DNA from 2 places in the Arthrobacter sp. Y3225209 genome. Region 1 is predicted to be linked to the other one. Evidence: riboswitches for the same ligand, from Rfam matches in the RefSeq annotation. Region 1 holds a riboswitch; the other holds the start of a gene.
The links. Region 1 has a riboswitch for S-adenosylmethionine ahead of AC5RVB_RS14005 (hypothetical protein). Riboswitches for the same ligand answer to the same signal wherever they lie in the genome.

Region 1 (3,445 bases):
ATGAGTCCTTCGGTTACGTGCCGGGGCCGGACTCCACCGACGCGGACATGGCTCGCCAGCACACCGAGGTGTTCCGTGCCGCCATTGCCGGTGCCGGGGTGGCCCAGTCCGATCCGGCAATGACCGGGACAACCGCCCCCATGGCCATCGATCCTCTTTCTCCCGGTCTGCCTGAGCGCATCTGGTGGGGTTCGGGGACCCGCGCCACGGCCAAGTGGACCGGCGAGCAGGGCATGAACCTGATGAGTTCCACCCTGCTGACCGAAGACACCGGAGTTCCGTTCGACCAGCTGCAGGCCGAGCAGATCGAGGTCTACCGCAAGGCCTGGGCCGACGCCGGCCACCAGGGCACGCCGCGGGTCTCCGTGAGCCGCAGCGTCATCCCTCTGGTGACCGGGGAGGACCGGCATTACTTCGGTCTCCGCGCGCAGGCCGAGGGACGTGACCAGGTGGGCCACCTCGACGGGGGCCTCGCCCGGTTCGGCAAGAGCTACATCGGCGAACCCGACGTGATCGCTGCCGAACTGGCCGCTGACGCTGCCGTGCAGGCCGCAGACACCGTGCTCATCACCGTGCCCAACCAGCTCGGCGTGGACTACAACGCGCACCTGCTCGAAAGCATCGTCAAACTGGTGGCACCGGACGCCGGCTGGCGGTAACGGGGCGGTGTGAGGAACCGCTCCCCGCTCGGTAGGATCAAACGTATGGAGAGCGATCGCCACCCCGCAGATGAGGGGTGGGTGTTTGCCCCTGCACCGCCGGACACGCGTACCTATACGGGCCTTGGGACAATCACCGTCGACGGCGAGACGTTTGCAGTGCGCAGGCGTGACGAGGATGGAACGATTCTCTATGACTGGGTCTCGGGACCCAACAATGGTTATGGATTCAACGCCCTCGGCAGGCGTGAACCGCCCACGCATGAACAGCACGTGGCCGCTATTCGCGATTTCCTCTCGTCCATTGACCCCGCGACGGGGTACTTCCACGACCCGTAGGCTCAAGACTGCCAGCCGAATTGGTGATTGAGGCTAGTGCCTGACAGGCAAGTCAGGGTGCCATCGCCCAGACGCGATGCCGTGTGCCGGACGGGCCGGGTAAGGCGGCTTTAATAACTCTCGCGAGCTCTGCGAGCGGGAGTTTTCGTTGCCGCTGTCCCGGTCCGCCCGGCGCACCGCCGCCCGACGCCGCACGACCACACCAGACCCTGATAACGCGTGTCTGTCGAAATGTCGGTGCCCTCGGTTACAGTAGTTTCTAGCTTCACGAGATGTGGCCTCCGCCCGGTTCGCCGGGCATAAAAGCTCCGACTGGCCCCACACCAACCCCACTGTTCGGCGGGTGGTTCGGATGACGAAGCGGCCTGCTCCAACCGGTGCAGGCAAGGACAACCTGAAAAGGAACCCACTGTGAGCACGTCCAGTGTCAGCAACTCCGCTTCCAACAACTCCGGCTTCAACAACTCTTCCATCAGCAGCAGCTGCTCCGGTTTTGCGCCCGGCCACAACGTCCATTGGATCCACCGCCGCCGGCTCGAGGCGTGGGATCAGTGGTCCGACGTCGAGGTCGCAGCCGACCCGGAGCTTGACCTCATCCACCTCGTCATCGACGGAACGCAGCAGCTGATGTGGTTCCACAACGTGGGCGCCGTGGCCGCCGCCCTGGACGCCGCCGTCGACACACCACAGTGGTGCCAGCGATACTCCACACTGATGGTGCCCGGCGGTTTCGGCTCGGATGCCCGGAGCTCTTTTTTCTACTTGGCCCGGCCGGAGCGGGTGCTGCCCTGCATCGGGTCTCCGGTCCGGGCTCCCGAAACCGAGCGGATTGACGGCCAGGCGTGATTCCCGGCCGGTTAATATGCGGACTGTATCTGTCCGGATACCGATGACGGCCGTGCTGTTCGGGTTCTAGCCTCAATGCCATGACGAATATACAGATCTGCGTTGACTGCACCGATGCCCACCAACAGGCGGATTGGTGGGCCGAGACCCTGGGCTGGACGCTGGAGCCCGTGGACCAGGACTTCATTTCGTCCATGCTGGACCAGGGCTTGGCGAACCCGGAGGACGTTATCGAGCACAACGGTGTCCGGGTCTGGCGGGACGGCGCCGCCATCTGTCCTGCCGACGAGGTGGGCCGGAAGGACCGGTTGCGCGTCCTGTTTCAGCCGGTTCCCGAGCCCAAAACCGTCAAGGACCGCATTCACCTGGATGTCCGGCTTCAGGGTCAGGATAAGGACGCGGCCCGGGCCGCCTTGGAGGAACGCGGCGCGTCCTTCCTGACCGAAGCAAGCCAGGGACCGCACTCCTGGTACGTCATGGCGGATCCCGAGGGCAACGAGTTCTGCATCAGCTGACGGGGTTGCCGGGGACCGGCGGCGCAGGCCGCGGGCCCCCGGCCGCGTCAGTTAACCGTTCCGGTGTCTCCGCGCAACTCTCCGCGCAGCTGGGCAATCCGCAACCGGAGGAAAATGATCACGAGTACCAGGGCCCAGACCACAAGGACGGCCACTGCAACCACCAACAGGAAATACAAAATTACGAACACTGCGCCGATTCCTGAGCCTACTGACACGCCGATCCCCCGATTCTGTGTGCCGGCCCCGGGACGGGTCCGGTCCTGCCACCGATGCTAGGGCATGGCTTCCTGCGGGGCCGCATTTCCCGCGTCGAGATTACTGCTGCAGCAGTTCCGGCGGAATGGCGTAGATCAGCACCACGCTGAGCAGGTTCTTCGCAGCATGCACGCCGTAGGACAGCATGAAGTTGTTTCCTGCCCATACGTACAACCCGACCAGGACGGCACCAGTGGCCAGATAAGGCATCAGGACCGGCAGTGACAGGGATTCCTTACCCACAATGTGGATGGAGGCGAAGAGTAGGACCGACAGGATGCTGCACGCCCAGATGTTCCAGTAGCGGCTGAGTTTGCCGATGAGCAGGTGCCGGAAAATGTACTCCTCCACGAAGGGCGCCAGGATGACGACCAGCGGCACCACCAGCCAGGGAGACATTTCGGTAACCAGCCCCTGCACAGCCTCCTGGTTCACGGCGGTTTCGGCCTGGCCGGCGATGATCACGCCCACCATGGAAGCGATGATCGTGAGGATCACGCCAATCGGGATCAGGGCAGCGGTCAGCACCGGCCGGGTGGCAAGGACCCGGGTCTCGCGGGCAACATACCGCCGGGCGGCAATAAGGGCCAGAATTCCAGCCACCGCATAGAAACCCAGATTGATGACGTAGGCCGCCACCACCGGGTCCGGAATCAGCACCGAGAGCCCGGGAATGTTGATGGGCACAAAACTCAGCAACAGCAGGAACAGGACGTAAAAGCCCGCCGCGACGCCGTCGCTGCGGGTGAACCGGTAGGAAAGCCACGGGATTTGTGCCGCTGCCCGCCCCGACGGGCCGGTCCGGTATTCGTTAGCTGTCATCACCTC
Region 2 (3,445 bases), on a different contig from region 1:
CGGGCCGGTGGAACCGTAGCAGCCGCCGATCATATTCGCCGCGACCACGTAGAACCGATTGGTGTCCACGGGCCGGCCCGGCCCCACCAGCTCATCCCACCAGCCGGGCTCATCCGTGTGCCCGCGGGCCACATGGGTGCTTCCGGTGAGGGCGTGGGCCACAAACACGGCGTTGCTCGCGTCCGCGTTCAGCTGGCCCCACGTCTCATACCCGAGGACGACGTCGGGCAGGTATCCGCCGGTTTCCAGTTCAAGTCCGCCGATCGAGGCGAACCGCAGCACCCCGTCCACGGCGGTGGCGGGGTGCTGCGGTGCAGAATGCCGAATAGTCACGGTGCCCCGTTACGCGCCCTTGGCGGCCCGGAAGCCGGCCTCGAGATCCGCGAGGATGTCGTCAATGTGCTCGATGCCCACGGAGAGCCGCACGAGCCCGGGGCTGACTCCGGCGGCGAGCTGCGCCTCGGCTCCCAGCTGGCTGTGCGTGGTGGAGGCCGGATGGATGACCAGCGAGCGCACGTCACCCACGTTGGCCACATGGGAGTGCAGTTCCAAACCATCCACGAACCGCTTGCCTGCTTCCACTCCCCCGGCAATCTCGAAGGACACAATGGCCCCCGTTCCGCGCGGGCCGTACTTGCGTCCGCGTTCGAACCACGGGCTCGACTCCAGGCCCGCGTACGCAACGGACAGGACGTCGTCGTGCGCCTCCAGCCAGTTGGCAACCTCGACGGCGTTGGCCACGTGCCGCTCCACCCGCAGGCTGAGGGTTTCCAGGCCCTGGGCAATAAGGAACGCGTTGAACGGTGAGACCGCCGAGCCGAGATCGCGCAGCAGCTGCACACGTGCCTTGAGGATGAAGGCCAGGTTGGCGCCAAGCGGGCTCCCGACCCCCAGGTCCCGGGCGTAGACCAGCCCGTTGTAGCTCTCATCCGGTGTGTTGAAGCCGGGGAACTTCTCCGGGTCCGCCGCGAAGTCGAAGTTCCCCGAATCCACGATGACGCCGGCGATGGAGGTGCCGTGCCCGCCGAGGTACTTGGTGGCCGAGTGCACCACAATGTCCGCACCCCATTCAATGGGGCGGATGAGGTACGGCGTGGCGAGCGTGTTGTCCACGATCAGCGGCACTCCGGCCTGGTGTGCCACGGCGCTGATGCCTTCAAGGTCCAGTACGTCCTGGCGCGGGTTGGACACCACCTCGCCGAAGAACGCCTTGGTGTTGGGCTGCACCGCGGTGCGCCACTGCTCCAGGTCATCCGGGTCCTGCACAAAGGTGGTCTCGATGCCGAACTTCTTCAGCGTGTGCTTTAACAGGTTGTACGTGCCGCCGTACAGGCTGGGGCTGGCCACAATGTGGTCACCGGCCTGGGCCACGTTCAGCAGGGCGAAGGTTTCCGCGGCCTGTCCCGAGGCCAGCAGCAGTGCGCCGACCCCGCCTTCCAGGGACGCGATCCGGTTCTCTACCGCTTCCTGGGTGGGGTTTCCGATCCGGGTGTAGATGGGTTCAAGATCGGCCAGGGCAAACCGGTTTGCGGCTGCCTCGGCGCTGGGAAAGACGAAGGACGATGTCTGGTAGATGGGCAGGGCGCGGGCGCCGGTGACGGCGTCGGGCTCCTGTCCTACGTGGATCTGACGGGTTTCAAAAGACCAATCTGCACTCATGATGCTCCCTCATGCCAGGGGCCGCACACTACCTTCGCGGGAACATCCGGGTACGCCGGATGTCCGGTGGGGTTTGTGGGACCCGCGCTTGCCGGACGCCCTTTTGGCGTGCGGCCAGGTCTTCACCCGGGGCACCCCACCGCGGTTGGAGGGTTGCCGGCCAGCAAGCCGGGGCTATCTGCTGGCACTCATGACCTGCACCCATAAAAACTGATCCGCTGAGGATGCGCAACCTTCATGACTTTTCGTGAAAAAATAACCGGCCCCGTGTATAGATTTCGTGTCCTGAGGCAACTGGATTTCTTCTTAGGCTTCCCTTAGTCGAGACGGGCATCACAACGTGCCACAATGAGCCGCATGCGCTTGGACCATGTTTCTTATGCCTGTGAATCCGACGGTCTTTTGGCCACCACCGAGAGGATTGCTGCTGCTCTCGGAGCCGACTTCGTAAAGGGTGGCGTCCACCCCCGATTCGGTACCCGCAATATGATCCTGCCCCTGGCCAACAACCAATATGTGGAAGTTGTCGAGGTGCTCAACCACCCTGCCTCGGACAAGGCGCCCTTCGGGCAGGCCGTCCGCCAGCGCTCCGAATGCGGAGGCGGCTGGATGGGGTGGTGCGTCGCAGTTGATGACCTCTCGCCCTTCGAAGAACGCCTGGGCCGCCCGTCAGTGCCGGGCAACCGAAAATTCCCTGATGGCCAGGAACTCACCTGGCGCCAGATCGGCATCAACGGCCTGATCGCGGATCCCCAGGTGCCCTACCTGCTGCGATGGGATGACGGCACCGAGGCACTGCACCCCTCCAATGCCCTTCCCGGGATGCCCGGTTCGGTGAAACTGAATTCGCTGACCATCGCCGGGTCGGCTGCCCGGGTCACTGACTGGCTGGGCCACCCGGTGGAGGCACCGCTGGAGGGCGTTGCCGTCACCTGGATCGCTCCGGCCGGCACGCCCGGCATCATGTCGGTCACCTTCGACACCGCCAACGGCCGGGTGGAGATCTAGCTCCGGGGTTTTGCTGCCGGTTTGGGGTTTTCCTGCCGGTCTGAGAATTCCCTCCGCTGCAAAGTGGCAGGAATTTCCCAAACCGGTAGATTCTCTCTCCGAGCCGCAGGTTTTCCACATTTGAGCCTGGTTCGCTCGCATCTACGCCACCGCCCTTCCACCCTGAAGGCGTGAATCCCGAGCTCATCTTCGCGGCTGACGCCGATTCCTTCGGCTCAGGCCGCCGTTCCCTTGCCCTGCAGTGCCGGGCGGGGCAACTGGTGCGGCTTCGTGCCGGGATCTATATCGACGTCGAGGTATGGCGACAGCTCCGTGCCTGGGAAAAAGAGCGGGTACGTATCCAGGCGGCATCACAACAAGTGCCCGGGCAACGCGTCCTCGTCCAGCAGTCCGCCGCCGTCATTTGGGGGCTACCGGTGATCGATTCACCACCTGAGGTACTACTGCTGGCTTCCCCGTCCTCCCACGGCCGGCGCCGGGGCGGTCTCCACTGGACGGAACGCAAGCTGCTGGAACCGCTCGATGTTGTTGAGGGAATGTCGCTGACCTCCCGTGCACAGACCGCTCTGGACATGGCCGCGTATCTGGCTTTCGAGCACTCGGTTCCGGCTATGGACAGTGTCCTGCGCCCGGACCTGGTGCACGGCCGCCCAGCCACGAACAAAGACGAGCTGGAAAAACTGGCTCGGAATCTGCCCGACATGGCCAAACAGACGAGGGCCCGGCGCGTAATCGACTTTGCCGACCCCCGGTCCGAGTCCCCAGGGGAATCGTATTC

Region 2: another riboswitch for S-adenosylmethionine. It lies ahead of AC5RVB_RS07315 (bifunctional o-acetylhomoserine/o-acetylserine sulfhydrylase); the one in region 1 lies ahead of AC5RVB_RS14005 (hypothetical protein).

Annotation. Positions count from the first base shown of each region.
Region 1 covers NZ_JBNHFW010000028.1:38,148-41,592, reverse strand. Annotated here, with positions in the region: gene AC5RVB_RS14015 (LLM class flavin-dependent oxidoreductase) at 1-659, shown strand, start outside; gene AC5RVB_RS14010 (hypothetical protein) at 705-998, shown strand; SAM riboswitch class IV at 1,262-1,394, shown strand; gene AC5RVB_RS14005 (hypothetical protein) at 1,410-1,844, shown strand; gene AC5RVB_RS14000 (VOC family protein) at 1,925-2,359, shown strand; gene AC5RVB_RS13995 (hypothetical protein) at 2,407-2,577, opposite strand; gene AC5RVB_RS13990 (CPBP family intramembrane glutamic endopeptidase) at 2,678-3,439, opposite strand.
Region 2 covers NZ_JBNHFW010000009.1:92,980-96,424, forward strand. Annotated here, with positions in the region: gene metX (homoserine O-acetyltransferase MetX) at 1-333, opposite strand, end outside; gene AC5RVB_RS07315 (bifunctional o-acetylhomoserine/o-acetylserine sulfhydrylase) at 343-1,659, opposite strand; SAM riboswitch class IV at 1,739-1,855, opposite strand; gene AC5RVB_RS07320 (VOC family protein) at 2,017-2,667, shown strand; gene AC5RVB_RS07325 (hypothetical protein) at 2,838-3,445, shown strand, end outside.